DNA from 3 places in the Streptomyces sp. NPDC018045 genome. Region 3 is predicted to be linked to each of the others. Evidence: riboswitches for the same ligand, from Rfam matches in the RefSeq annotation. Region 3 holds a riboswitch; each other region holds the start of a gene.
What was found. A riboswitch is a leader RNA that binds a small molecule or an ion and turns the genes downstream of it on or off. The one in region 3 is predicted to bind thiamine pyrophosphate.
Positions count from the first base shown of each region.

Region 1 (9,780 bases), on a different contig from region 3:
GGACGCAGGCGCGCGGGAGAAGATCCGTGCCGCGCACGGTGGACTGATCGCGATGATCGTGGAGGCCTTGGCCGGCCTCGGTCACGAGCAGCCGCGGCTCGCCGCCATGCTGCTTCAGGGAATTGTCGACGCCGCCGTTCGTCGTATCGAACTCGGGGCCGCGGAAGACCCCACGCAGATCACGGAGGCTGCGGTCGCCATGGTCCTGGGGGGCGTAAGGGGCTGACCGGTCGAGCCGTCCGTCCTTCGCGAGCCGTACCTCCTTTCGTGAGGTGGTGCATGGATGTGGCGGCTGTGCGCCGCCGCAGATCAGGGCTCGGTTGGCCGGTAGGGCGGGGCAGGGCCTGCTTCCGGGAACGGTCCGTATCGGCGGATGTCGAATGGCGTGACTGACGCGCGAACGGTGGGTCGCGGTGTCCTGGTTCATCGCTCGGCTCAGGCACGCCGATGACCGGGAGCAGCCGTGCCGGGCCGGGGTGCAGCATCGAGGCGGGGAGCAGCGACAGCGGGTCCAGATAGGTCTTGTCGCGGAGCAGGCCCCAGTGCAGGCACGGGTCGGAGCAGTGGTACGGGCCTGGGCCAAGCGTGGCCACCGGCTGACCCGCGGTGACGTGGTCACCCTTACGGACGGTCGGGGTCACCGGCTCGTACGTCGTGCGGAGCGGCGGGTTGCCGGACTCCGAGACCTCGATCGACAGAACGCCACGGCCCGCCACCTTGCCGGCGAAGAGCACACGCCCGGGGGCGGCGGCTCGTACCGTCGCGCCCTTGGCCGCGAGAAGGTCCACACCCCGATGGCCGGGCGCCCAAGGGGCGGGTGGAGGCTCCCAGCCGCGCGCGACAGTGGGCCGCGCGCCGGTCGGTCCGGCGACGGGCCAAGCCCGGTTGTCGGTGGTTGCCGGAGCGGTGCGAACCGGACCGGAGTCGAGTGGGCGGCCGGGCGGCGGATGACGTTCTGTTGATCTCGGAGGCTCGGGGGAACTGGGTGGAGCGCCCTCGGCGAACGCCACCCCCACCGCGGCGGCTCCGGCCAGCAGCACGGCCGATGCGGTGCCCATCACGCAAAGGGCCAGGAGACGGATGGCTGGGGGAGAGGTGCGCCGGGCGTACGCGGTCCACCTGACGCCGGCGTGGGGGAGAGCAAGGCCGGCCTGTCCGGCACCGCTGGTGTGTCCGATGAGGGGAGCACGTCTAGCGCACCCGGTACGTACAGGGGTGGCGGGGACGGCCGGGCGCACGCGTCCGGGCCATACCCGCGGGTGGCGGGTGACGGTAGTGCGCACAGCGCGTACGGCACGCGCCGGGCGCCAGGTGACTACGGCGCGTACGGTCTCGAAAACGGTTCGTTGTCGCATGTCACGACGGTGCCTCGACCGGCCGGGGCTTGGGGATCTTGAGCTGGATCGGTGGATTACCGACGGGTTGTGTACAACCGCGTCACCCGTGCGAGACCTCGCCAGGCGCCTGGGAGCGCCGACCAGAGCGCTCACAACCTCCACGCTTGATCCCGGGCAGCCCCGGGCCCTGAAGAGTTCCGGAGGTCCAGAGGTCCGCAGGACACAAGGCTGCGAGATGCCTCGCAGACCCCCGCACGCCCCGGAAATCCTCGGCGACTCCGCTCCCTCCTCGCCGGCCCTCACCCCTCCGGCCTCACCCCCACCACCTGGCCGAAAGGAGCGTGTCGCCCGCCCCTTCGGCGGTCCCGTACACTTCTTGTGGCGATCCGGGTCACCGGGTCGACTTCGCACGCCCCGCCACCAGCGCAACAGTCCCCCTTAGGGCAGCACGGTGGCCGCGCCCCTCGGTCCTCGGAAGGCCCCGCAAGGCTCCTTCCCCGGCAGAGCGCGCCGGGGCGTCAGGCACCGCGGCCGCCCGGCCGCAGTGGAACCGAGTAACACGAGGAGTACGGCCATGGCCGTCGTCACGATGCGGGAGCTGCTGGAGAGCGGCGTCCACTTCGGGCACCAGACCCGCCGCTGGAACCCGAAGATGAAGCGCTTCATCTTCACGGAGCGCAACGGCATCTACATCATCGACCTGCTCCAGTCGCTGTCGTACATCGACCGCGCCTACGAGTTCGTCAAGGAGACCGTCGCCCACGGCGGCTCGGTCATGTTCGTCGGCACCAAGAAGCAGGCCCAGGAGGCCATTGCCGAGCAGGCGACCCGCGTGGGCATGCCCTACGTGAACCAGCGCTGGCTCGGCGGCATGCTGACCAACTTCTCGACCGTCTACAAGCGCCTGCAGCGCCTGAAGGAGCTCGAGCAGATCGACTTCGAGGATGTGGCCGCCTCCGGCCTCACCAAGAAGGAGCTCCTGGTCCTCTCGCGGGAGAAGGCCAAGCTGGAGAAGACCCTCGGCGGTATCCGCGAGATGCAGAAGGTGCCCAGCGCCGTCTGGATCGTGGACACCAAGAAGGAGCACATCGCCGTCGGCGAGGCGCGCAAGCTCAACATCCCGGTCGTGGCGATCCTCGACACGAACTGCGACCCGGACGAGGTCGACTACAAGATCCCGGGTAACGACGACGCGATCCGCTCCGTCACCCTGCTCACCCGCGTGATCGCCGACGCCGTCGCCGAGGGCCTCATCGCCCGCTCCGGCGTCGCCACCGGCGACCAGAAGCCGGGCGAGAAGGCCGGCGAGCCGCTCGCCGAGTGGGAGCGCGACCTGCTCGAGGGCGACAAGAAGGCCGACTCCGACGACGCCGCCAAGGCCGAGGACAAGCCCGCCGAGGCTCCCGCTGCCGAGGCTCCCGCTGCCGAGGCCCCCGCCGCTGAGGCTCCCGTTGCCGAGGCGCCCGCCGCCGAGGCCGAGAAGCCGGCTGCCGAGCAGGGCTGACGCCGCACGACCGGTTGACGACGGCGGGGGGAGCGCGCGACGAGCGCCGCCCCCGCCGTCCACCCGTAGATCTTTCGACTGTCGAGATTTCGAGAAGAGATACACAGACCATGGCGAACTACACCGCCGCGGACGTCAAGAAGCTCCGTGAGCTCACCGGCGCCGGCATGATGGACTGCAAGAAGGCCCTGGACGAGGCCGAGGGCAGCGTCGACAAGGCCGTGGAGATCCTCCGCGTCAAGGGCCAGAAGGGCGTCGCCAAGCGCGAGAGCCGTTCGGCCGAGAACGGTGCCGTCGTCTCCCTCATCTCCGAGGACAAGACCTCCGGCGTTCTGCTCGAGCTGAAGTGCGAGACGGACTTCGTCGCCAAGGGCGAGAAGTTCCTGGCCGTCGCCAACGCGCTGGCCGCGCACGTCGCCGCCACCTCCCCGGCCGACCTGGAGGCGCTGCTCGCCTCCGAGATCGAGGCCGGCAAGACCGTCCAGGCGTACGTCGACGAGGCCAACGCCACGCTGGGCGAGAAGATCGTTCTGGACCGCTTCGCGCAGTTCTCCGGTGGCTACGTGGCCGCCTACATGCACCGCACCATGCCCGACCTCCCGCCGCAGGTCGGCGTCCTGGTCGAGCTGGACAAGGAGAACGCCGAGACCGCCAAGGACGTCGCGCAGCACATCGCCGCGTTCGCGCCGAAGTACCTCACCCGTGAGGACGTCCCGGCCGACGTCGTCGAGAACGAGCGTCGCGTCGCCGAGGCCACCTCGCGCGAGGAGGGCAAGCCCGAGGCCGCCCTCCCGAAGATCGTCGAGGGTCGCGTCAACGGCTTCTTCAAGGAGAACACGCTGCTCGCGCAGCCCTTCGCGAAGGACAACAAGAAGTCCGTCGAGAAGGTCCTGGAAGAGGCCGGTGTCTCGCTGAAGCGCTTCGCGCGCATCCGCGTCGGCGCCTGAGCCCAGCCGTGAGCCTTGTCGCCAAGGCCAGCGAATGACCTACGGCCCCGCTAGGGTCGTACGCAGTCGGCCGCGTACCGGCCGGCCGCAGATGTGACGAGGAGGCCATTGCCGTACAGGGATCTGACCCAGACCCCCGGCAATGGCCTTCTTCGTATGTGCACGAGGAGAGCGTGATGAATCAGGGTGCCGACGGCGCGGACACAGCCCACAAAGCCGACAGTGACGGGAAGGGACGCTTCCTGCTGAAGCTGTCGGGCGAAGCGTTCGCCGGCGGCGGCGGACTGGGTGTCGACCCCGATGTCGTGCACGCCATCGCCCGCGAGATCGCAGCCGTGGTCCGCGACGGCTACGAGATCGCCATCGTGATCGGTGGCGGCAACTTCTTCCGCGGCGCCGAACTGCAGCAGCGCGGCATGGACCGCGCCCGCTCGGACTACATGGGCATGCTCGGTACGGTCATGAACTGCCTGGCCCTCCAGGACTTCCTGGAGAAGGAGGGCATCGACTGCCGGGTGCAGACCGCCATCACCATGGGGCAGGTCGCGGAGCCGTACATTCCGCTGCGCGCCGTCCGCCACATGGAGAAGGGCCGCGTGGTCATCTTCGGTGCGGGCATGGGCATGCCGTACTTCTCCACCGACACCACCGCGGCCCAGCGCGCCCTCGAGGTCGGCGCCGAGGCCATGCTGATGGGCAAGAACGGGGTGGACGGGGTCTACGACGCCGACCCCAAGAAGTTCCCGGACGCGGTGAAGTTCGACGCCCTGGAGTACGGCGAGGTCATCACCCGCGATCTCAAGGTCGCCGACGCCACCGCCATCACGCTCTGCCGTGACAACAAGCTTCCGATCCTCGTCTTCGAGCTGCTCGCCGAGGGCAACATCGCGCGCGCGGTGAAGGGTGAGAAGATCGGCACGCTCGTCAGCGATCAGGGCACCCGGGCCTGACGGCACCAACTGCCGAATTGCCGTACGGGCGGGGCTCCGTACGGGCGGCAACCCCGGGCCGGGGGAAGACCTCGGCACGGGGATGGACAATGGCCTGCCGGTCGGACACCGTGCAGGAGAAGACGCGCGGCAGGGGCGAGGCTCTGCTTCTTACCGAAAAGACCAGGAGCAAGTGGTGATCGAAGAGATCCTCCTCGAGGCCGAGGAGAAGATGGAGAAGGCCGTCGTGGTCGCCAAGGAGGACTTCGCCGCGATTCGCACCGGACGTGCGCACCCGGCGATGTTCAACAAGATCGTGGCGGACTACTACGGCGCCATGACGCCGATCAACCAACTGGCGTCGTTCTCGGTGCCCGAACCGCGGATGGCCGTGGTGACCCCGTTCGACAAGAGCGCGCTGCGCAACATCGAGCAGGCGATCCGGGACTCCGACCTGGGCGTCAACCCGAGCAACGACGGCCACATCATTCGCGTGAACTTCCCGGAGCTCACCGAGGAGCGCCGCCGGGAGTTCATCAAGGTCGCCAAGAACAAGGCCGAGGACTCGAAGATCTCGATCCGCAGCATCCGGCGCAAGGCCAAGGAGACCCTCGACAAGCTCGTCAAGGACAAGGAGTCCGGCGAGGACGAGGTGCGCCGTGCGGAGAAGGAGCTCGACGACACCACCGCGAAGTACGTCGCGCAGGTGGACGAGCTCCTCAAGCACAAGGAATCCGAGCTCCTCGAGGTCTGATGAACGAGTCATCCTGGGGGGCCCCGCCTGGCGTCGGCCAAGCCGGTCAATGGGGACCACCCGACCAGGGGCCCGCCGGTTCGGCGGGTCCCGTGCACGACTGGGGCGCGGCGGCGCAGACTCGCCCCATGCCCATCGTGCCCGACGCAGGCGGACACCAGGACGACGACCGGAGCTCTCTGGACGACGTCCGGGACCACCGGGACGACAGGGGGGCCGCTCGGCTGAGCGGCCCCTCGTTCCGCGACGAACAGCCGCAGGAGCCCATGCCCACCTCTTTGCCGGGGCCCGACAGCTCACAGCAACCCCACAAGCCGCAGAAGAAGAGCGCGGGACGTAATCTCCGGGCCGCCATAGGGGTCGGCGTCGGCCTCGGCGCGGTCATCCTCTTCTCGCTCTTCGTCTACAAGCCGCTGTTCGTGGGCGTGATAGTCATCGCGGTGGTCGTGGGCCTGTGGGAGCTGACCTCGCGGCTGGCGGAGCGCAAGGACGTCAAGGTCCCCTTGGTCCCGCTGGCGCTCGGCGGTACGGCGATGGTGGTCGCCGGCTACGTGCGCGGCGCCGAGGGCGCGTGGGTGGCGATGGCGCTCACCGCGCTCGCCGCCCTCGTATGGCGCATGACGGAGGCTCCCGACAACTACCTTAGGGACGTCACGGCAGGCGTCTTCGCGGCGTTCTACGTGCCGTTCCTGGCGACGTTCGTGGCGATGATGCTCGCCGCCGACGACGGACCGCAGCGCGTCCTGACGTTCCTGCTGCTGACCGTCGTCAGCGACACGGGCGCGTACGCGGTGGGCTGGCGCTTCGGCAAGCACAAGCTCGCCCCGCGCATCAGCCCCGGCAAGACCCGCGAGGGGCTGTTGGGCGCGGTGCTGTTCGCCATGGTCGCGGGCGCGCTGTGCATGGAGCTGATCATCAAGGACGGCGTCTGGTGGCAGGGCCTGCTCCTGGGTATCGCCGTGGCGGCCAGCGCGACGCTCGGTGACCTCGGCGAGTCCATGATCAAGCGGGATCTCGGCATCAAGGACATGGGCACGCTGCTGCCCGGCCACGGCGGCATCATGGACCGCCTGGACTCCCTGCTGCCGACCGCCCCGATCGTCTGGCTGCTGTACGTGATCTTCGTCGGCTCCGGCTGACCAGCGGTTTTCCGGACGTACGTAGGGCCCGCCACTCCGCGTGGCGGGCCCTACGTACGTCCCGGGAGCGCCCGCGGATCGCGTCGGCGATCGTCACTTCGTACGTCTGCGACACTGGATGAACCATGCCTAAGCCCGGAGAACTCACTTTCGTCGCGCCGCGCGGAGCCAAGAAGCCCCCGCGGCACCTTGCCGATCTCACCCCCGCCGAGCGGCGCGAAGCCGTGGCCGCGGCCGGTGAGAAGCCGTTCCGCGCCAAGCAGCTCTCGCAGCACTACTTCGCGCGGTACGCGCACGACCCGGCGGAGTGGACCGACATCCCGGCCGCGGCGCGGGAGAAGCTGGCGTCGGAGCTGCTGCCCGAGCTGATGAGTGTGGTGCGGCACATCTCCTGTGACGACGACACCACCCGCAAGACGCTGTGGAAGCTCCACGACGGCACCCTCGTGGAGTCCGTGCTGATGCGCTACCCGGACCGGGTCACGATGTGCATCTCGTCGCAGGCCGGGTGCGGCATGAACTGCCCGTTCTGCGCGACGGGGCAGGCCGGCCTGGACCGGAACCTCTCCACCGCAGAGATCGTTCACCAGATCATCGACGGCATGCGGGCGCTGCGCGACGGTGAGGTACCGGGTGGGCCGGCCCGGTTGTCCAACATCGTCTTCATGGGCATGGGCGAGCCGCTGGCGAACTACAAGCGGGTCGTGGGCGCGATCCGGCGGCTGACCGACCCCGAGCCGGACGGGGTGGGCCTGTCGCAGCGTGGCATCACGGTGTCCACGGTCGGTCTCGTCCCGGCGATGCTGCGCTTCGCGGACGAGGGCCTGAAGTGCCGGCTCGCGGTGTCGCTACACGCGCCCGACGACGAGCTGCGTGACACCCTCGTCCCGGTCAACACGCGCTGGAAGGTGCGTGAGGTGCTGGACGCGGCCTGGGAGTACGCGGAGAAGTCCGGCCGGCGGATCTCGATCGAGTACGCCTTGATCCGGGACATCAACGACCAGGCGTGGCGTGGTGACCTCCTGGGCCGTCTGCTCAAGGGCAAGCGCGTCCACGTGAACCTGATCCCGCTGAACCCGACGCCCGGCTCGAAGTGGACCGCGTCGCGTCCCGAGGACGAGAAGGCGTTCGTCGAGGCCATCGCCGCGCACGGGGTGCCGGTGACCGTCCGCGACACGCGCGGGCAGGAGATCGACGGCGCCTGCGGGCAGCTCGCCGCCTCGGAGCGCTGAGGGCCCGCTGGTACTGTGTGATCGAACAAATGCACATTCCGACAGGGGAGCGCCACAGCGCTGAGAGTGCGGCAGTGTCACGGACCGAGCGTCACGGACACCGAGGTGCCGCAGACCCTTGAACCTCGCCCGGGTCATTCCGGGTAGGAAGTTCGGTCGTCACTCATGCTGTTGCGCCCCATCCGGACTGCTCCGTGCAGCGCCGGGTGGGGCCGCGTCTCTTCCTGGCCAGCCAGGAGGAATCCAGTGAGCACCACCAGAAGGATCGCCGTCACGGCGCTGGCCGTCGCGGCCGGCATGACGGCGCTCGCCGCATGCGGCTCGGGCGGCAGCGGCGGCGGCAAGGACCCGAAGACCGTCACGCTCGTCAGCCACGACTCCTTCAACGTCTCCAAGTCCGTGCTGGCGAAGTTCACCCAGCAGACCGGTTACAAGGTCGACGTCCTCAAGGGCGGGGACGCGGGCAAGGCCGTCAACCAGGCGATCCTCTCGAAGAGCAACCCCCAGGGCGACGTCTTCTTCGGCATCGACAACACGCTCCTGTCGCGCGGCCTGAAGGAGGGGCTCTTCAGCCCGTACCAGACCAAGGGGCTGGCGAGCGTCCCCGAGGAACTGCAGCTCGACAAGGCGGAACACCGGGTGACGCCGGTCGACTACGGCGACACCTGCGTCAACTACGACCGGGCCTACTTCGCGGAGCACAAGATCGCACCGCCGCGGACCTTCGACGACCTGCTCAAGCCCGAGTACAAGGGGCTGCTGGTCACCGAGAACTCCGCCACGTCGTCGCCGGGGCTCGCCTTCCAGCTCGGCACCATCGCCAAGTACGGCGAGTCCGGCTGGCAGGACTACTGGAAGAAGCTCAAGAACAACGGCGTGGAGGTCGTCGACGGCTGGGAGCAGGCCTACAACGAGCGGTTCTCGGGTTCGGCGGCCGGTCAGGGCAAGGGCGACAAGCCCCTGGTGGTCTCCTACGCGTCCAGCCCGCCCGTGGAGGTGCTCGGCAAGAAGCCCGCGCCCGAGGAGGCCCCGACCGGAGTCGCGACCGGCACCTGCTTCCGGCAGATCGAGTTCGCGGGCCTGCTCAAGGGCGCCAAGAACGAGAAGGGCGGCCAGGCGCTGCTGGACTTCCTGCTGAGCAAGGAGTTTCAGGAGGACGTACCGCTCCAGATGTTCGTCAACCCGGCGCGTAGGGACGCGAAGCTGCCGGAGCTGTTCACCAAGTACGGCGAGAAGATCGACAAGCCGGAGACGGTGGCTCCGGAGGACATCACCGAGCACCGCGAACAGTGGATCAAGCAGTGGTCCTCGCTCGTCCTGAAGTAGCCGGCGCCGAGAAGCGGGCACGCCGCGCACGGGGCACGGCCACGCGGCTCGCCCTGATGGCCCTGCCGCTCGCCTTCTTCGCACTGTTCTTCGCCTACCCGGTCGCCGCGATCGTCGGGCGCGGGCTGAAGGACGGCGGGCAGTGGCGGCTGGGCCGGGCCGGGGAGGTGCTCTCCGACCCGGATGTTCTGCATGTCCTGTGGTTCACCGTCTGGCAGGCGGCGGCCTCGACCGGGCTCACGCTGCTGATCGCGCTCCCCGGCGCGTATGTCTTCGCGCGCTTCGAATTCCCCGGAAAGCAACTGCTGCGGTCCGTGGTCGCGGTGCCGTTCGTGCTGCCGACGGTGGTGGTGGGCTCGGCGTTCCTGGCGTTGGTCGGGCGTGGCGGGGTGCTGGACGACCTGTGGGGCGTACGGCTGGACACCTCGGTGTGGGCGATCCTGCTGGCGCATGTGTTCTTCAACTACGCCGTGGTCGTACGGACCGTCGCCGGCCTCTGGGGGCAGCTCGACCCGCGGCAGGAGGAAGCGGCCCGGGTGCTCGGGGCGTCCCGCTGGGGCGCCTGGCGGCGGGTGACGCTGCCCGCCCTGGCGCCGGCCGTCGCGGCCGCCG
Region 1 covers NZ_JBIRFL010000018.1:84,315-94,094, forward strand. Annotated here, with positions in the region: gene ACH4EB_RS28945 (helix-turn-helix domain-containing protein) at 1-226, shown strand, start outside; gene ACH4EB_RS28950 (murein hydrolase activator EnvC family protein) at 180-1,355, opposite strand; gene rpsB (30S ribosomal protein S2) at 1,912-2,841, shown strand; gene tsf (translation elongation factor Ts) at 2,952-3,788, shown strand; gene pyrH (UMP kinase) at 3,965-4,738, shown strand; gene frr (ribosome recycling factor) at 4,914-5,471, shown strand; gene ACH4EB_RS28975 (phosphatidate cytidylyltransferase) at 5,471-6,610, shown strand; gene rlmN (23S rRNA (adenine(2503)-C(2))-methyltransferase RlmN) at 6,736-7,842, shown strand; TPP riboswitch at 7,876-8,010, shown strand; gene ACH4EB_RS28985 (thiamine ABC transporter substrate binding subunit) at 8,089-9,168, shown strand; gene ACH4EB_RS28990 (ABC transporter permease) at 9,225-9,780, shown strand, end outside.
Region 1: it holds a riboswitch for thiamine pyrophosphate, as region 3 does, so the genes downstream of both, ACH4EB_RS28985 (thiamine ABC transporter substrate binding subunit) here and thiC (phosphomethylpyrimidine synthase ThiC) in region 3, are expected to answer to the same signal.

Region 2 (9,780 bases), on a different contig from region 3:
CTCACCCGTCAAGGGTGCCAGGTGCGGAGCGTCCGTTCCGAAGCGCGGGCGGGCGTCCTTGCTCACAGCGGCCGGGAGCCCGTGCCGGGCGCGTCCGTGGCGCGCGGCCCGCCCGGACCCCGGGCGGGCGCCCCCGGCTCACAGCACGCTCGCCAGCCGGATCGTGATCTTGCTGCCCTTCGCCGCCTGCTCGCCGCCCGCGACCGACTGGCTCTCGACCTTGTCCTTCGGGAACAGGAACGGCTTCTTGACCTCGGCCTCGAAGCCCGCGTCGGACAGCGCCCGCTTCGCGTCGTCGGCGCTCTTGCCCGTCACGTCCGGCACGGTCACCATCTCGGGGCCCTCGGAGAGGGTGAGCGTCACGGTGTCCCCCCGGCCCAGCTTGCCGCCCTGTCCCGGCGACTGCCGGGCGACCGTGCCCTTGTCGTGCGGGGAGTGCACCGTACCGTCCGCGATCTTCACCTCGAAGCCCGCGCCGCGCAGCGTCGCCTCCGCGTCCGCCCGGTCCCGGCCGGTCACGTCCGGTACGCCGACCTCGGCACCACGGCTGACCGTGAGCGCGACGGCGGTCTCCGGCCGGCGTTTGCTGCCCGCCGCCGGGTCGGTGCCGATCACCGACCCCTTGGCGACCTCGTCGGAGAATTCCTTGTGCACCGTGCCGACGGTCAGCCCCAGGTCGCGCAGCTTGCGCTTGGCGTCGGCGACCGGGGTGCCCGCCAGGTCGGGCACCTGGACGATCTCGGGGCCCTTGGACAGGGTGACGGTGACCGTGCCCGTACCGCGGATGCGCTCGCCGTTCTCCGGGTCCGTGGCCATGACGTGGCCGCGCTCCACGTTGGGGCTGAAGGCCCGCCTGACCTTCACGTCCAGGCCTTCCGCGCGCAGCGTCTGCTCCGCCTTCGCCTGCGTCATGTCCAGCACGGCCGGGACGGTGGTGAACTGTCCGGAGTTGATGTACCAGACGCCCGCGCCCACCACCAGCGTGAGCAGCACGGCGGCGATCACCGAGGCCGTCCTGCGCCGGGCCCCCAGCAGCCCGGCCCACGCCCCGGACCGGGGGACGGCGGCCGCCGGGCGCAGCCGGGTGGTCCGCCCGTCCGCCGACGCCGGGTCCGGTGCCGGGGCCTCCAGTCTGCTGGTCCGGTTCAGCGGCTCCTCCGGGGGCAGCGGCGGCTGCCCGGCGACCCGCGGCAGCACGCTCGTACGGTCCTCGGAGCCCGTCCGCGAGCCGTCCTCCGGCGCCTCGTGGGCCTGCGGCGGCACCGCGTCCAACTGCGCGTCGGACAGCTCGGCCCGTACCGCGCGGGTCTGTGCGAGCAGCGTCACCGCGTCCTGCGGGCGCAGCTCGGGGCGGCGCGCGGTGGCCGCGGCGACCAGGTCGTCGAGCTGCGGCGCCAGCTCGGGCGCGTACGCGGAAGGGGCCGGCACGTCCTCGTGCAGGTGCTGGTAGAGCACCTGGGCCGCGCTGCCGCCGGTGTGCGGCTTGCCGCCGGTCAGCATCTCGAACAGCACGACACCGCACGCGTAGACGTCCGCGGGCGGGCCGGCCGTACCGTCCTCGATCTGTTCGGGCGCCAGGTAGGAGACCGTGCCCAGGACCGAGCCGGTCGAGGCGGTGGTGTGGGTGTCCACCGTCCGCACGAGGCCGAAGTCGGCGACCTTGACCCGGCCGTCGTCGCCGATCAGGACGTTCTCCGGCTTCATGTCGCGGTGCACCAGCCCGGCCCGGTGGGCGGCGCCCAGCGCGGCCAGGATCGGCTCCACGATGTCCAGCGCGGCCCGCGGCTGGAGGGCGCCGCGCTCCCGCAGGACGTCGCGCAGCGTGCACCCGGCGACGTACTCCATCGCCAGGTACACGTACGTGCCGTCGGCACCCTGGTCGTAGACGCCCACCACATTGGGGTGGTCGAGCCGCGCGGCGGACTTGGCCTCGCGGATGAAACGGTCGACGAACGCGGCGTCGGCCGCCAGCGCGGGGTGCATCACCTTCAGGGCGAGCACCCGGTCCAGCCGGGTGTCCATGGCCCGGTAGACCGTGGCCATGCCGCCGGCGGCGACGCGCGCCTGCACCTGGTAGCGGCCGTCGAGCAGGTGCCCGACCAGGGGGTCCTGAAGGGTCGTATCCACGGCAGACGAGTCTACGAGCCGCCACGGCGGTGCCGGACGCCCTGCCCGTGAACCCGGGGCCATTGCATCCGAACAGTGACAGGGGCAGGCCACCGGCCGAGCCGGGATGGGCGGGATGCCCGTTTCGCGGGGCGGGCGGCGGCCGTCCCGGGCGCCACCCGCCGTGCCTCGGAAGGCGGGGCCCCGCGCCTCGGAAGGCGGGCCCGTGCCTCAGAAAGCGGGGCGCTCCGGGTCCAGCGCGGCGACGCCCTCCGTGGGCGAGGAGGCCTGAGCGTGGTGGCGGCGCGGGATCCGCCCCGCCCGGAACGCCAGCCGGCCGCCCTCGACCGCGTGCCGCATCGCCTCCGCCATCAGGACGGGCTCCTGCGCACGGGTCACCGCCGACGCCAGCATCACCGCGGCGCAGCCCAGCTCCATGGCCAGGGCGGCGTCGGAGGCGGTGCCCGCGCCCGCGTCCAGGATCACCGGGACCCCGGCCCGCTCGGTGATGAGCTGGAAGTTGTGCGGGTTGCGGATGCCCAGCCCGGAGCCGATGGGGGAGCCCAGCGGCATGATCGCGGCGCAGCCCACGTCCTCCAGCTTCCGGGCCAGCACCGGGTCGTCGTTGGTGTACGGCAGGACGGTGAAGCCGTCGTCCACCAGCGTCTCGGCGGCGTCCAGCAGCTCGACCGGATCGGGCAGCAGGGTGCGCTCGTCGGCGACCACCTCCAGCTTGACCCAGTCGGTGCCCAGTGCCTCGCGGGCCAGCCGGGCGGTGAGGACGGCCTCGCCCGCGGTGAAGCAGCCGGCGGTGTTCGGCAGCACGCGGATGCCGTGCCGCTCCAGTACGGACAGCACCGAGCCCTGCACGGTCGGGTCCAGGCGGCGCATGGCGACCGTCGTCAGCTCCGTACCGGAGGCGAGCAGCGCCCGCTCCAGGACGTCGAGGCTGGGCGCCCCGCCCGTGCCCATGATCAGACGGGAGCCGAAGGCGGTGCCGGCGAGGGTGAGGAGATCGTCGGCCATGACGTACGGATCAGCCTCCCTGGACTGCGGTGAGGACCTCGACGCGGTCGCCGTCGCCGAGCGCGGTGGCGGGCCACTGGCCGCGCGGCACCACGGCCTCGTTGACGGCGGCGGCCACGCCGCCGGGCGCCGTGGTCAGACCGGCGACGAGCCGGTCCAGGGTGAGCCCGCCGGGGAACTCCCGGGGCTCGCCGTTCACGGAGACGGTGATGGGCGCGGTGACGGTCATACGGGCTGCTCCTGAGGGGCGGGGGAAGGCGCGGGGGCCTGCCGGGCGCCGGTTGCCGGGGCGGCGCCGGACGGCGCCGAGGGGCCGGTTGACGCCGAGCGGCCGGGCGGCGCCGAGGGGCCGGGCGGCGCTGCGGGATCGGATGGCGTCGAGCGGTCGGACGACGCCGAGCGGTCGGAGGGCTTCGGTGCGAAGCGGCCCGGGGCGAACGCCCGCGCCTCCTCCGGCAGCGGGCCGCCGGTCAGTGCCGCCGCCATCACGTCGCCCGTGACGGGCGTCAGCAGCACCCCGTTGCGGAAGTGACCGGTCGCCACCAGCAGGCCGGGCAGCGAGGTCGGGCCCAGCAGCGGCGCGTTGTCGGGCGAGCCGGGGCGCAGTCCGGCGCGGGTCTCCACCAGGGGCAGTTCGGTGATGCCGGGGATCAGTTCGTGGGCGTCCCGCAGCAGTTCGTACACCCCGCCCGCGGTGATCGTGGTGTCCCAGCCCAGCTCCTCGCTGGTGGCGCCGACGACCAGCTCGCCGTTCTCGCGCGGCACGAGATAGAGCGGGCCGCCGCGCACCACGGCCCGTACGGTGCGGGACAGAAACGGTACGCCGCCGGGCCGGCCGTCCGGCATCCGCAGCCGCAGCACCTGGCCCTTGACCGGGCGCACCGGCGGCAGCACGTCCCCGGGGACGCCCGCCAGCCGCCCGCTGCGACTGCCCGCGGCCAGCACGACCTGCCCGGCCGCGATCCGGACGCCATCGGCCAGCTCGGCACCGGTGGCACGGCCCCGCTCGACGGTCAGCCGCCCGGCGGCCGCGCGGTGGAAGGCGACGCCGGCCCGCTCGCAGGCGGCGAGCAGCGCGGCGGCCAGCCGGCGCGGGTCGACCTGGTGGTCCCCGTCCACCCGCAGCCCGCCGCGCACGCCCGGCGCGAGCATCGGCTCCAGACGCCGGCACTCGCGCCCGGTCAGCCACTCGGACTCCAGGCCGCTGCGGCGCTGGAGGGCGTGCAGCTCGCGCAGGTGGGCGCGGTCGTCGGCGTCCAGCGCGACGGCCAGGGTGCCGCACCGGCGGTAGCCGAGGTCCAGGCCGCTCGCCTCCGTCAGCTCGGCGGCGAACTCCGGATAGCGGCGGGCGGAGGCGAGGTTGAGGCCGAGCAGCGTCTGCTCGCCGTGGTGCAGCTCGGTGACGGCGGCCAGCATCCCGGCCGCCACCTGGGCGGCGCCGCCGCCGGGGTCCGGGTCGGCGACGGCGGTACGCAGCCCACGCTGGGCCGCCCGCCAGGCGGTGACCAGGCCGATGATGCCGCCGCCGATGACGAGCACGTCCGGGGTCCGGTCGGACCCGGCCGCACCCGGCGCCTGCGCGGGCGGCCGCGAGGACGTCGGTACCGTCGGCCGTACGGGTTCGTGTGCAGGTGGATGCATGGGCGTCCAGCCCCTCCCTTCGCCGGCATGACCCGGATCAGGTTCGTACGGTCGGAGGCCGCGTCAGCCTCCCTCTCAGCCCGGTCGCGTCCGGGCTCCCGCGTGTGCGTTCACCGGCAACCCTAGTACGGGCCGCCGAGGCGCCGTAAGGGAGCGCCCGGTGCGCGGCGCGGGGCCGGTGCCGACGGGTGACGGGCCGTGACGTTGTGTCATAGATCTCGTCGCGCGGTGCTGATGGTCGCGCGACACGCCGTCCTACAGTGATCGGGTGAGCGAGCAGACCCAGTCCCAGGACCCTGACCGCACGCGCCCGGACCGGGGACCCGCCGAGCGCGCGGCCGAACGTGCCCGCAGCGCCGTCATCGTCGGCGCCGGCCTGGCCGGTGTGCAGACCGCCGTCGCCCTGCGCGAGCAGGGCTGGCGCGGCGCGATCACGGTGCTCGGCGACGAGCCGCACCGGCCGTACGACCGCCCGCCGCTGTCCAAGGCCGTGCTGCTCGGCAAGGCCGACGGGGCCACCTTCGACGTGGACTTCGAGGCGCTCGGCATCGACCTGCTCCTCGGGCGGCGCGCCACCGGGCTCGCGGGCGCCTCGCGGGTGCTGGAGACGGACGCCGGGCCGCTCCCGTACGACCACCTGGTGATCGCCACCGGCGCCGAGCCGGTCACCCTGCCCGGCTGCGACGGACTGCCGGACGTACACGTCCTGCGCACCCTCGACGACGCCGAGCGGCTGCGGCCCGTACTGGCCGGGCAGCGCGAGGTGGTGGTCGTCGGCGCGGGCTGGATCGGCGCGGAGTTCACCACCGCGGCGCGTGAGGCGGGCTGCCGGGTGACGGTCGTCGAGGCCGCCGACCGGCCGCTGGCCGGGGCGCTGCCCGCCGAGGTCGCCGCCCCCATGGCGGCCTGGTACGAGGACAGCGGCGCCCGGCTGCGCACCGGCGCCCGGGTCGCCGCCGTCACCGAGGGCGCGGTGACGCTCGCCGACGGCGCGACGCTCACCGCCGACGCGGTCGTCGTCGGCATCGGCGCCCGCCCCGCGACCTCCTGGCTGGCCGGCTCCGGCGTCGAGCTGTCGCCCGAGGACCGCTCCGTCCTGGCCGACGAGCGGCTGCGCACCACGCTGCCCGACGTGTACGCGGTCGGCGACTGCGTCTCCTTCCCGTCCGCCCGCTACGGCAGCCGCCTGCTGGTCCACCACTGGGACAACGCCCTGCACGGGCCGCGCACGGTCGCCGCGACCATCGTCCGCGGCGCGGCGGAGGGGCCGGTCTACGACCCGGTCCCGTACTTCTGGTCCGAGCAGTTCGGCCGCTTCGTGCAGTACGCCGGGCACCACGCCGGCGCCGACGAGACGATCTGGCGCGGTGACCCGGAGAGCGCGGCCTGGTCGGTGATCTGGCTGCGCGAGGGCGTACTCGTCGCGCTGCTGGCGGTCGGCCGGCCCCGCGACCTGGCCCAGGGGCGCCGGCTCATCGAGCGGGGCACGGCGCTGGACCGGCGGATGGCGGCGGACGCGTCCGTGCCGCTGAAGTCGGCGGCGCTCTGAGGGCGGACCGGCGGTGACGGGGACGGCCGGGGCCCGGGTCCGCCGACCGGCGGCCGGGGCCGGTGCGACGGGGCGGACGGCGGTGCGTTCGGGTGCCGTGGGCTGCGCCGATGGGGATGCCCCGCTACCGGCTGTCAGTGCGAGGTGGCAGGCTTGTCCCGTGACCGAGATTGACGCAAAGATCGATGGACTCGTTCCCGCCTGGCTCACCCTGCCCGACATCGCAGAGATGATCGGCGTCGAGGTGACGCGTGTGCGGCAGCTGGTGAAGGAGGGCCAGCTCATCGCGGTGCGCCGCGGCGAGAACCGCGCCCTGCACGTGCCGGCCGACTTCATCAAGGACGGCAAGGTCGTCAAGGGCCTCGTCGGGACGCTCACGCTCCTGCGGGACGACGGCTTCGCCGACGAGGAAATGCTGGAGTGGCTCTTCACCGCCGACGACACCCTGCCCGGCACCCCCGCCCAGGCCCTGCGGGAGAACCGCGGTACGGAGGTGAAGCGCCGGGCCCAGGCGCTCGCCGTCTAGGCTCGTCCGGCCCGGCTGCGGGCGTTCCGTGCACGGACACGGCCGCGGCCGCGGCGCCGTCGCGTCCGCACCCGCGGCCGCGGCCGTCTTCGCACCCATGGCGTGCGGGCCGGAAGGCCCGGCCCGCACGCCGCAGACCCGGGGGGACCCGCCCGATGACCACCGCACGCCACGCCCTGTCCGACGCCCGGCTCTACCTGTGCACGGACGCCCGCAGGCGCCAGGGCGACCTCGCGCAGTTCCTGGACGCGGTGCTCGCGTCGGGCGTGGACATCGTGCAGCTTCGCGACAAGGGCATGGAAGCCGCCGAGGAACTGTCCCACCTGGAAGTCTTCGCGGACGCCTGCCGCCGGCACGGCAAACTGCTGGCGGTCAACGACCGCGCCGACGTCGCCCACGCCATCGGATCGGACGTACTGCACCTGGGCCAGGGCGACCTGCCGGTGCCCGCCGCCCGCGCCGTCCTCGGCGCGGAGGTGCTGATCGGCCGGTCCACCCACGCCGAGGCGGAGGTGGACGCCGCGCTGGCCGAGCCCGGCGTGGACTATTTCTGCACCGGCCCCTGCTGGCCCACCCCCACCAAGCCCGGTCGGCACGCCCCCGGCCTCGGCCTGGTGCGGTACGCGGCCGCGCGCCGGCCGGAGCGCCCCTGGTTCGCGATCGGCGGCATCGACGCGTCCAACCTGGACCAGGTGCTGGCGGCGGGCGCCCGCCGGGTGGTCGTCGTCCGGGCGATCACCGAGGCCGAGGACCCGGGCGCCGCGGCCGCCGGCCTGGCGAAGCGGGTGCGCGCGCACGGCGTGTGAGCGGGGCGCGCGGCGGCTCCGGGCAGGCCCGCGGGGTGGCTCCGGCCGCACGGTGGCCGGAGCGCGGCTTCGCGCTAGCCGTCCGGTCCGTATCGACGAGGGCCGTCCGGTCCGTACCGGCGCAGGCCGCCCGAGCCGTACCGCCCCGAGCCGTCCGGACCGTGTCGGCGCAGGTCGTCTGGACGCGAGGTGGCCGGCCGGTGTCCGAGGCGTGGACCGGAACGCGGCTATCCGGGCATTTCCCCGGAGCCGGTTGGTGTGCGGGGAGCCGGTGGATAATCTGCACGTATGGCCCTAGGCACAGCTTCCACCAGGACTGATCGCGCACGGACCGTGCGCGACCTGCTCGCTTCCGGCAAGCAGTCGTATTCGTTCGAGTTCGCCGCCCCGAAGACGGAGAAGGGCGAGCGGACGTTGTGGAACGCCATTCGCCGGATCGAGGCGGTCGCACCGACCTTCGTCTCCGTGACGTACGGGGCGGGCGGCACCTCCCGCGAGGGCACGGTGCGCGCGACCGAGCGGATCGCCACCGACACCACCCTCACCCCGGTCGCCCACCTGACCGCCGTCAACCACTCCCTGGCGGACCTGCGCAACATCATCGGGCAGTACGCCGACGCCGGGATCCGCAACATGCTCGCGCTGCGCGGCGACCCGCCCGGCGACCCCATGGGCGACTGGATCCAGCACCCCGAAGGCGTCCTGTACGCCGCCGAACTGGTCCGGCTCATCAAGGAGTCGGGCGACTTCTGCGTCGGCGTGGCGGCCTTCCCGGAGATGCACCCGCGCTCCACGGACTGGGACGCCGACGTACGGCACTTCGTCGACAAGTGCCGGGCCGGGGCGGACTTCGCGATCACCCAGATGTTCTTCTACGCCGAGGACTACTTCCGGCTGCGCGACCGGGTCGCGGCGGCGGGTTGCGAGACGCCCATCATCCCGGAGATCATGCCGGTCACCAACGTCCGCCAGATCGAACGGTTCGCGCAGCTCAGCAATGCCGCCTTCCCGCCCGAGCTGGCCGAGCGCATCCTCGCCGTCAAGGACGATCCGGCGGCTGTACGCTCCATTGGCATCGAGTATGCGACGGAACTGTGTGCGCGCTTGATGGCCGAGGGAAGTCCCGGGTTGCACTTCATTACCCTGAACCACTCCACGGCGACGCTGGAAATCTACGAGAATCTGGGTCTGCACCAGCAGTCCTGACGGCGGTTTGCCGCACCACGGCGGCCTGTGGGGCGGCGGAAGAGGGGCGTACATGGGCTGGGTGGTCCTCTACATCGCATTCGGCTGTGTCGCGCTCTGGCTCCTCGGCGAACTGCTGCTCCAGTACAAGGCCCGGCTGCGGTGGCGGCTGCTGGCCTTCACCGGCTTCCTCGGCGTGGTCGTCGGCGTCGTCATCCCGTCGGTGATCGTGATAGCGGTGGGCGCCATCGCCTTCGCCGTCGGGCAGACCTACGTCACGCTCTCCTTCCGCAGCGGCTTCTCCGCCGGCTGGGCGCTGCGCGGCAAGCGCGGCGACAACCGGCGGCGCCGGGCCCGGGGCGGCGGCAGGGCCGCGGCCGCCGGGCCGACCCTCCAGGTCTCCGGTGTGGAGGCGGTCCCGGCCACGGAGGGCGCGGGCGCCGGGCGAGCGGACGGCGGCACGCCACCGGCCGGTACGGCCGCGTACGACGGCACGGACTCCTTCGCCCGGCAGGACGGCTTCACCGGCGGCCCGGGCTCCCGGGGGGACGGCGCCCCGGAAGGTTACGGAGCCGGGGACCCCACCGAGGTGTACGCCCCGCAGCCGGTCCCCGACGAGACCGGCCAGTACGGCATATACAGCTCCGACGCGCGCTCGCAGCAGCCCGGTTACGCCACCGCTCACGACGGCTACGGGGCCTACGGGCAGGACTCCTACGGTTACGACGGCGGATACGGCGCCGCCGCCCAGAGCGGACAGGGCGCCTACGCCGACCACTACAGCGCCTACGGCGCGGACCAGGGGCGGGGCCAGGAGTACGGCCAGGGCCAAGACCACGGGCAGGGCCAAGACCACGGGCAGGCCCAGAGCCCGGCTCAGGGCCATGGCCAGGAGCCCTACTGCGACCCGTACGCCGGTCCGCAGCAGTACGCCGCGCAGT
Region 2 covers NZ_JBIRFL010000001.1:272,631-282,410, reverse strand. Annotated here, with positions in the region: gene ACH4EB_RS01120 (deoxyribonuclease IV) at 1-5, opposite strand, end outside; gene pknB (Stk1 family PASTA domain-containing Ser/Thr kinase) at 139-2,127, opposite strand; gene ACH4EB_RS01110 (thiazole synthase) at 2,338-3,132, opposite strand; gene thiS (sulfur carrier protein ThiS) at 3,143-3,361, opposite strand; gene thiO (glycine oxidase ThiO) at 3,358-4,671, opposite strand; TPP riboswitch at 4,771-4,886, opposite strand; gene ACH4EB_RS01095 (NAD(P)/FAD-dependent oxidoreductase) at 5,042-6,322, shown strand; gene ACH4EB_RS01090 (Rv2175c family DNA-binding protein) at 6,483-6,848, shown strand; gene thiE (thiamine phosphate synthase) at 7,004-7,654, shown strand; gene metF (methylenetetrahydrofolate reductase [NAD(P)H]) at 7,943-8,860, shown strand; gene ACH4EB_RS01075 (hypothetical protein) at 8,913-9,780, shown strand, end outside.
Region 2: it holds a riboswitch for thiamine pyrophosphate, as region 3 does, so the genes downstream of both, thiO (glycine oxidase ThiO) here and thiC (phosphomethylpyrimidine synthase ThiC) in region 3, are expected to answer to the same signal.

Region 3 (9,780 bases):
TCCGAGGGGTACCAACGGCATGAAGGCTTTCAGGCTCGACGAACTGGAGGCGGAGCGGGCCGCCAACGACGGCGCGTATCTGCAGTTCCTGCGAGAGCGGAACATGTCGGTCGGGCTCTACGCCCTCGACGCGGGCAGCACCGATCCACAGCTTCCGCACAACCAGGACGAGGTGTACCTGGTCGTCAGCGGACGGGCGGCGATCACCGTCGGCATGGAGACGACCTCGGTGGCGCGCGGCAGCGTGGTGTACGTCCCCGCCGGAGTACCGCACAAGTTCCACCACATCAGCGAGGACCTGCGGGTCATGGTGGTCTTCTCTCCGCCCGAAAGCTGAGGCGCGCCCCCACGGACCCGTAGGGGACGGTTCAGGGGAGGGCCCGGGCCGCGCGGCATCCGTTCCGCCCCGTGCCGTCCTAGCATCGATGGTGCAGGGGGGAACGGAGCATCGGGCCCCGGCCCGGGGCGCCGGGCACGCGGTACGGCCGCGGAACGTTGACCAGGCCAAGGGCCGGGGACCACGTACCGGGGCAGTGGAACGCGGGCCGCGGGCCGAAGGCCACGGAGCCCGGGGACCATGCCCGACATGAACAACCCGCAGGGCCAGCAGGGCCCACAGGACCAGCAGGGCCCGCAAGACCCAGGCACCCCTTAGACAGACGACCGCAAACGCGAAGAAGACGCAGAAAGCAGGGCAGAGCAATGGCCGGCAAGGGGACGTTCGCAGGACTTCCGTGGTGGGTGACGTGGGTCGCGGTGCCCGTCGTCCTCCTGGTGGTGTTCGGCAGCCTGATCGCCAGCGCGGTCGGCTTCCTGATCGGCCTGCTCTTCAAGGTGCTGGTGGCGGCGGCGCTGATCGCCGGTGTCGTCTACCTGGCGCGCAGGATCAAGGGCTCCGCGTCCTCCTCGTCGCGGAGCGACTGGTGACCGAGCGGTACGCCGGGGACCGGGCCTGATCCTGCCGTCGCGCCCGCTCCTCCGGCCCCCTGCCCCGCCAGGGCCACCGGTCCAGGGTCCCGGCCCAGCCCGGTCCGGCTCGCCCTGACCCGCACTGCTTCACCCCGCCCTGACCCGTACCGCTTTGCCCCGCCCCCCCCCGTACCGCAAGGGGGCGGGGCATTCGCCTTTCGTCCCGCGCCGTCCGCCTTCGCCACCGGGACTCCGACCCATCAGGTGCGGCAACTCGGCCGGACCCGGGGCTGGCGGGGGTGTCGTGTCACCGGCCGATCCCCTTGCCACGCCCCCTGTCGCCCCGAGCGGCCAAGCTAGAGTGCGGTGCGCAGGCGTCTTCCGGATGATGACGTTCCGGAAAATACCGAGTGAGGCAGGACCGGGCCGGGCGCGTCGACGATGGAGTCCCCTGGGAGACGCGGGCGTAGCGGGAGCGGCTCCCGCCGTCGGGGCCGAGCTGTCCCGGTGACCCGATCAGGGGGTTGGCGTTGGCAATGGTGAACGGTGAATCCGTCTCGCACCCTACGTTGATCGGCTCGGTGCAGCGGGCGCTGCGCCTGTTGGAGGCAGTGGGCGCGCACCCCGCCGGCGCGCCCGCCAAGCAACTGGCCAGGGAGGCGGGATTGCCGCTTCCGACGACGTACCACCTGTTGCGGACCCTGACGCACGAGGGTTACCTGCGGCGCGAGAACGGCGTGTTCGTCTACGGCGAGGCCGCCGGCTCCATCGGGAGGGCGGGCGCCGAGCGGCGTAGGCGTACCGAGATCGGCGACGCGCTGGCCGTCGTGGGCAAACGGATCGGCGCGGCCGTCTACTTCGCCGTCTACCGCGCGGGCGAGGTGGAGGTGGTGGCCGCCACCGAGGGTCCGCAATGTCCGCCGGTGGAGGAGTGGGTGGACTTCCGTACCACCGCGCACGCACACGCGATCGGGCAGTGCCTGCTCGCGCAACTCGACGAGCAGGCCAGGAAGGACCACTTGGCCCGGCACCCGGTGCGGTCGCTCACGCCCCACACGGTGCGGAGCGAGGACGATCTGCTGCACCGCCTGGACGCGGTGCGCCGCGCCCAAGTCGCCTATGAGCAACAGGAATATGCCTTGGGCACAGTATGCTCGGCGATTCCGATCCAGGTGGGTTCGGCGGCGGCGACCGTGGCGATTTCTCTTCCCGCGAGCGACACCGAGCGCCTACACTGCGTTACCGATCGACTACGCAGAATGGTGGAGGCGACGTTAACTACCCTCGCTTTCTCTATCAGTATCTGAAAAATCACTCCTTGTGATCCGCTGGCACGTGACAGACGATGGCGTCAATGGAGCCAAGAGGGACGATTCCTGGCCATCTCCGACCAAGTCCGGGGCAGAGGTTGATGACCGACACAGTTCAGGCAGAAGTGATCATGAGCTTCCTCGTGTCCGAGGAACTCGCCTTCCGTATCCCGGTGGAGCTGTACTTCGACCGCGCGGACCCCTATGCGGTCAGCTTCACCTTCGACCTTCCCGGCGATGTGCCCGTGACCTGGGCGTTCAGCCGGGAACTGCTGCTGGACGGACTGAGCAAGCCGTCCGGTGAGGGCGACGTACGCATCGAGCCGTCCTCCTCCGAGCACCTCAGCGATGTCTTCATCAGCCTTCAGGTGGCCGACGAACGGGCGCTGTTCCGTGCCGGCGCCGCGCCGCTGGTGGCCTTCCTCGACCGTACGGACCGACTCGTCCCGATCGGGGAGGAAGAGGTGTGCGACACGCTCGACTCGACATTGGACCGGATTCTTTCGGAGGCGCAGAAGGCGGGGTGACCGGCGCCGGCTCCGGCCGGCCCCGCCGGATGGTCGCCGGGCCGGACGCGCCCGAGCCGACCGGCCGGTTCAGCGCTTGCGGCGCCGTCTGCCACCGCCGGCGCTCCGCCCGGCACGCCGTCCCGCGTGCCCTGCGCGTCCTGCGCTCCGCCCCGTATCCCGGTCATCGCCCCGGCCTGTGCCGTGGTCCGTGCGCAGGCCGCCGCCCGTGCCCCGGTCAGCCGAGACGACCAGCGCGGCCAGCAGAGTGGTCAGCGGTACGGACGCGACCAGGCCGATGCTGCCCACCAGCGTCCGTACGACCTCCTCGGCGACCACCTCGCTGGTGGCGACTGTCGCGACGCTGCTCTGTGCGATCGAGAACAGCAACAGCAACGGCAGTGCCGCGCCCGCGTAGGCGAGCACCAGTGTGTTGACGACCGACGCGATGTGATCGCGGCCGATGCGCATCGCCGCGGTGTAGAGCTTGCGCCAGCCTGCCGACGGGTCGGCCTCCTTCAGTTCCCAGACCGCGGCGGTCTGGGTGACGGTCACATCGTCGAGCACGCCCAGCGAACCGATGATGATGCCCGCGAGCAGCAGCCCGCGGATCTCGATGTCGGGGTACAGACCGTGCACCAGTCCGGTCTGGTCGTCGGTGTTGCCGGTCAGCAGCGCCCATCCGATGAAGACGGAGCCGAGCAGGCCGATCAGCAGCAGTGAGACGAGCGTGCCCAGGACGGCGACGGACGTACGCGCCGTGAGGCCGTGGCACATGTAGAGGGCGACCAGCATGATCGCGCTGCCCCCGACGATGGCGACCACCAGGGGATTCGACCCTTGGAGGATGGCGGGGAGGATGAACAGCGTCAGGACCAGGAAGCTCACGACCAGCGCGACCAGCGCGAGGACGCCGCGCAGCCGCCCGACCACGACGACCGCCGCTGCGAAGATGGCGGCGAGTACCCACATCGGGAAGGTCCGGTCCACATCGGTGACCGAATACTGCAAATCCTTGGGCGCTTTGGGCGCGTACGCGACCACGACTCCCTGCCCGGCCTTGTAGTGCCGCGTGGCGTCGGGCGTCACGATCGACTCGAACCGCCGGCCCGTGTCCTTGCCCGTGGTCACCTCGATGACCGCCCGCTCGCAGTGCGTGGGCTGCCGGGGGCCCGCGGGGGAGGACGGTTGCTGCTGCGACGGTTGCTGTTGCTGCTGGGCATGGACGTCCGCGCAGTTCACCTCCTCCACCTTCACCACCTTCGCCTTCTCGGTCGGCTGGTCGAAGCCGACGCCGGTCGGCTTGTGGTCGGGAGCGCCGCCCGGCCACAGCACGACCAGACCGGCCAGGACCGCGGCGGCGAAGGGGATGAGCACCGCGGCGATGACCTTCCGCAGGTGACGGGAGACGGGGGCGGCGGGGCCGTGCCCGTGGCTGTGGCCGTGGCCGTGCCCGGCCCCGTGTCCGGATCCGGCCCCGTGGCCGGTCTCCGGTGTGGCTTGGCCGGGATCGCGCCCGTGATTGTGCCCGTGACCGCGTCCTTGGTCGTGCCCCTGGTCGCGTGGCGCGCGCGCGTGCCGCTGACGGCCGTCATCAGGCACGACGCGTCGGGAGTCGGCATCAGGGCCGGGCGCGGACCCGGGCTGCGGCCCGTACCCGTACCCGTGCGGCGGACCGGAAGCGTCGTGGTGCGCGGAGTGCGAAGGCTCGTTGCTGGTCACCGCACGATCATCGCAAGAACTGGCAGGGCCCCCTGTTCACCGCGCCACACCGGCCGCTACCGTGGTGGCACCTTTGCAATCGCGGGAGCTCGGAGCACCGGGCTGAGAGGGCGCTGACCCCCGTACGGAACGTCCGGCAGAAGCCGGACCGCCGGCACGGACATCGCTGCGTCGACCGCCGAACCTGTTACCGGGTAATGCCGGCGTAGGGAGTGGGTCTTCATGACTCTGCAGGATGCACGCACGCCCGAAAACGGCCGGGGCTCCGCCAAGGAGATCGGCTGGCACAAGGGCTACCTCGCCGGATCGCGCCCCGACCTCCGGGTCCCGGTCCGTCGTGTGCACCTCACCAACGGCAAGGACGTGACGCTCTACGACACGTCAGGGCCGTACACCGACCCCACCATCGAAACGGACGTCCGCCGCGGCCTGGCACCGCTGCGGGAGAACTGGATCATCAGCCGCGGGGACACCGAGGAGTACGCGGGCCGCCCGCCGCGGCCCGAGGACGACGGCCTCAAGCACACCTCGCCGCGCGGCGGCCTGAAGAACCTCGACGCGGTCTTCCCGGGCCGGCCCCGGCAGCCCCGCCGGGGCCGGGGCGGCGCCGCGGTCACCCAGCTCGCGTACGCGCGGCGCGGCGAGGTCACGACGGAGATGGAGTACGTCGCGCTCCGCGAGAACGTCTCACCCGAGTTCGTACGGGACGAGATCGCGGCCGGCCGGGCCGTACTGCCCGCCAACGTCAACCACCCGGAGATCGAGCCGATGATCATCGGCAAGAACTTCCTGGTGAAGGTCAACGCGAACATCGGAAACTCCGCCGTCACCTCCTCCATCGAGGAGGAGGTGGAGAAGATGACCTGGGCGACCCGCTGGGGCGCCGACACGGTCATGGACCTGTCCACCGGCCGCAACATCCACACCACCCGCGAATGGGTACTGCGCAACTCCCCCGTCCCCATCGGCACCGTCCCCCTCTACCAGGCACTGGAGAAGGTGGACGGCAAGGCCGAGGAACTGTCCTGGGAGATCTACAAGGACACGGTCATCGAGCAGGCCGAACAGGGCGTCGACTACATGACCGTGCACGCGGGAGTCCTGCTGCGGTACGTCCCCCTGACGGCCCGCCGCAAGACCGGCATCGTCTCGCGCGGCGGCTCCATCATGGCGGCGTGGTGCCTGGCCCACCACAAGGAGTCGTTCCTCTACACCCACTTCGAGGAACTCTGCGAGATCCTCGCCTCCTATGACGTCACGTACTCCCTCGGCGACGGGCTGCGCCCCGGCTCCATCGCGGACGCCAACGACGAGGCGCAGTTCGCGGAGCTGCGGACGCTCGGGGAGCTGAACTCGATCGCCAAGCGGCACGGCGTACAGACGATGATCGAAGGCCCGGGGCACGTCCCGATGCACAAGATCAAGGAGAACATCGACCTTCAGCAGGAGATCTGCGAAGAGGCCCCGTTCTACACGCTCGGCCCGCTGACCACGGACATCGCGCCCGCGTACGACCACATCACCTCCGGGATCGGCGCGGCGATGATCGCGTGGTGGGGCACCGCGATGCTCTGCTACGTCACGCCCAAGGAGCACCTGGGCCTGCCGGACCGGGACGACGTGAAGACCGGTGTCATCACGTACAAGATCGCGGCCCATGCGGCGGACCTGGCCAAGGGGCACCCGGGCGCCCAGGAGTGGGACGACGCGCTGTCCGACGCGCGCTTCGAGTTCCGGTGGGAGGACCAGTTCAACCTGGCCCTCGACCCGGACACGGCGCGCGCCTTCCACGACGCGACGCTGCCGGCGGAGCCGGCGAAGACGGCGCACTTCTGCTCCATGTGCGGCCCGAAGTTCTGCTCCATGAAGATCTCCCAGGACATCCGCCGCGAACACGGCGGCGACCTGGCGCTCGACGCGGAGGCGGAAGCCGGCATGGCCGAGAAGTCGAAGGAGTTCGCGGCGGCGGGGAATCGGGTGTATTTGCCGATCGCGGAGTGAGGGTTTCTGAGACGGACGGGCCCGAAGCCGTCAGGAAACTCTCGTCGCTCGGCACATGATCCAGGAGCGCCTCACGGGTGGTCGTGTAACCCGGTTCCCGGCAGACATCGGCTGCGGGGAACCAGGGCTCCCCGTGGGGGAGAGCGATCCTCCGTACGCGCGCTCCTGTCGCCGCCGTACACGAAGTCACTCACGTCCATGGCGTCCTGCTGGGTCTCGTGACCCGTCGTTGGTCGTATTCGCTCATCGCGAATCACCTCCACGCCGAACGTAAGTCCCCGGCCACTCCAACCCCCGCCCGGTGAACCGCATTTCACTCCACCGGGGCGGAGTGCCCTCGCACGCGCACCGCGGGGGCCCGGCTTCGGGCCCCCGCGGTCATGGAACGTCGGCGCTATTCAGGATGGTGGTCCGGGCCGCCGTAGTCGGGGCTGGTGAAGTCCGGGCTGGTGAAGCGGGGTCGGGGAGCGGCGGGCGGGCCGCCGTCCGGGCTGGTGAAGTCGGGCCGTGAGTAGCCCAGGGACGGGATACGACTGCCACCGTCGACGCCGCGGCGCGGTACGTACCGGGCCGTGCCGTGGCCGTTGACGCCGGCCGGGTCGGTCAGGGCCTCGCGCAGGAACGGCAGTATGCCGCGCTCCAGGAGCGCCTGCCGCCAGGCGTCCCGGGCGAGGTCCACTTCCCGGGCCCGGCCGCCGCGCCCGTCACCGGTGCGTGGGGCGCGGAGCGAGGTGGACCCGTTGCGCCAGGCCGCGTGGACCAGGCTCGCCATGGCGATGAGGGCCCCCGCGGCGGTGATCGCCGCGAAGATCCAGCCGACGCTGATCATCGGCTGGGCGGCGGCCGGGTCGGTGCCGACCGTCCGCAGGATGTATCCGATGACCAGGAACAGGACGGCGGCGATCCCCGCCAGTACCGGGGCCAGTACCGCGAGCATCGCGCCCAGCCCGGCACCGGCCGGTTCCGCGACCTCGCTCACGGTCGTGGCGAGGTCGATCCCCGGGCCGCCCGCGGACGCGCTTTTCTCCTCACGGCCTTCCACACCGCCCGCGTCCGGTGCGGGTGCGGGAGTGCGCAGCTCCTCGCGAAGCCGTACATAGTGTCGGTATTCGGCCGTCGCGCATACGGCGATGGCGGACGTGGCGCTGAGCGCCATGGTGCGCAACTGCTCGGTGTTGAGGTGCTTTCCCGCCGCGGAGGTCATTTCCGGTCGGTATTCCGCGGTGCGCAGCGCCTCGTCGAGGAGCCGCGCGAAGTCCGCGCGGTCCTCGTTCAGCAGGTGCGGAGCGCTGTTCATGTGCATCCCCCGATGCTCCGTAGGGCCGTACAGGCCGGCGTGGGCCGGGCAGTGGGCGGAAACGGAGGAGAGCCTGCTACGGATAGACCGATGGTAGAGCGCCTCCGGCACGGGGTGACAGGGTGTTTGCGGAAATAGGGACCGCTCCTGTCCAGCTCGGACCCCGCTGCGCCACTTCCCTACCTGCCGCTACCCCTGCCCGGATAACGCTCAGCCACTCAGGGGAAGTTGAACGACCAGTAGCTTTCCGGCCATGGTGATCCCGCCGTCCATGGCGATCGCCAGCCCGTCGGCGTAGACGTGCGGACCGTCGACGGCGATGCCCTCACCTTCGTCGTCCTCGCCGCCGACCTCGCCGAGGAGGTACGGGATGGGGCTGTGGCCGTGCACGACGCGCCGGCCGCCGTAGGTGTCGAGGAGTTCGCGTACGGCCAGCGGGCCCGCTTCCTCGTCGCGGAAGGCGAACCGCTTGGTGAACTTGCGGAACAGGTCCCAGACCTCGTCGGCGTCGCTGCGCGTGAGGACGTCGTGGACGGTGTCGTTGACGTCCTCGATGGAGTCGCCGTACTCCAGATAGGCGGTCGTGTCGGAGTGCACGAGCAGGTGCCCGTCCTCCTCCATCACGGCGTCCAGCCGGGCCATCCACTGGAGGTGGTGGTCCTGGAGGCGGTCCATGTCGGTCTTCTGGCCGCCGTTGAGGAGCCAGGCGGCCTGGAAGGACGCGGTACCGGCGCCGGACTGGACCGGGGTGTCGCCGAACCGCTTGGCGCCGAGCAGCAGCAGTTCGTGGTTGCCCATGAGGGCCTTGCAGTAGCCGCCGGCCGCCGCGGCCTCGGCGGACAACTGCATGACGAGGTCGATGACGCCGATGCCGTCCGGGCCGCGGTCGGTGAAGTCGCCGAGGAACCACAGCCGGGCGTTGCCGGCGGCCCACTGGCCATCGGCGTCGATGAGCCCCTCGGCGGCGAGCGCCTCGCGCAGCTCGTCGTAGTAGCCGTGCACGTCGCCGACGACGTACAGCGGGCCGCCGCCCTCCTGCTGCTCGGAGGCGGACGCGGCCGACTCGGGCACCGCCGTCAGGTCGACGGTCGGGCGGTCGATGAGGGTGTCCGTACGGGTGACGGGCGGGAGGTCCGTACGGCCGGCGGCGTGGCCGGTGCCGTCGGCCCGGGCACCGGCGCCGATGACCGGGAGGGAGCGCTCGGTGGGCGTGTACTCGGGCGGCATGCCGTGCGGGGCGGCGGGCGCGCCCACGGAGGCCGGCGGCGCCGGCGGCTGCGGGGGAACCGCGGGTGCCGGGGGCACCGGCGGCTGTGCCGGAGCCGGAGGTTGTGCCGGCATGGTCCGCACCATGGGTCCCACACTGGCCCCCTGAGTCATCGACCCCTCCACCATCGCGCCGCCGTGCACCTCGCGGACCTTGCCTGGTCGACGGCGGTCCGTGGTGTCGTGCGCCCATCATAGGAATGCCGCTCGCGGGTTGTGACGCACCCGGGGGTGGTCAATCGTTCGGCGCCCGGTCTTCGCTGCCGTTTTCTCCGGGATCCACCCGATTTTATCCCGGGCGACGGGGCACCGGGCGGGCGGCACGGCGACGGCAGGACGACGGTACGACGTGATGAAGTCGCCCGAGTGGCGCTTTCGGCGTGGCGTCGGCCGACCGCGAGCCGGTGACGGGGCGGGCTCCGGCCGAGGCGGAGGGCGGGGCGGTGCACCGGTGCGTCGGGCGAGCACCGCGGTATGTCGCACGGGCCCCGCGGTATGCCGCACGGGTGCCACAAGTCGCCCGGGCGCCGCGACAGGTCGTACGGGGCCGCCGTACGTCGCACGGGTACCACACTCGTACGGACACCGCGACAGGTCGTACGGGCACCGTGACAGGCTCTACGGGCCCGCCGCGCGCCGCACGGTCGCCGGCACACCGCCGCACAGCCCCCACCGTGCACACAACACCTCGCGTGCCCCACACAAACCTCCGGCCGTGTGGACGCGGAAGGCACGTCCACACGGCCGCTCGAACGTGTGACGGTCGGAC
Region 3 covers NZ_JBIRFL010000003.1:368,968-378,747, forward strand. Annotated here, with positions in the region: gene ACH4EB_RS09235 (cupin domain-containing protein) at 20-337, shown strand; gene ACH4EB_RS09240 (DUF5326 family protein) at 703-927, shown strand; gene ACH4EB_RS09245 (IclR family transcriptional regulator) at 1,446-2,216, shown strand; gene ACH4EB_RS09250 (SsgA family sporulation/cell division regulator) at 2,321-2,746, shown strand; gene ACH4EB_RS09255 (YibE/F family protein) at 2,816-4,447, opposite strand; TPP riboswitch at 4,519-4,676, shown strand; gene thiC (phosphomethylpyrimidine synthase ThiC) at 4,670-6,448, shown strand; gene ACH4EB_RS09265 (hypothetical protein) at 6,843-7,751, opposite strand; gene ACH4EB_RS09270 (metallophosphoesterase) at 7,956-9,098, opposite strand.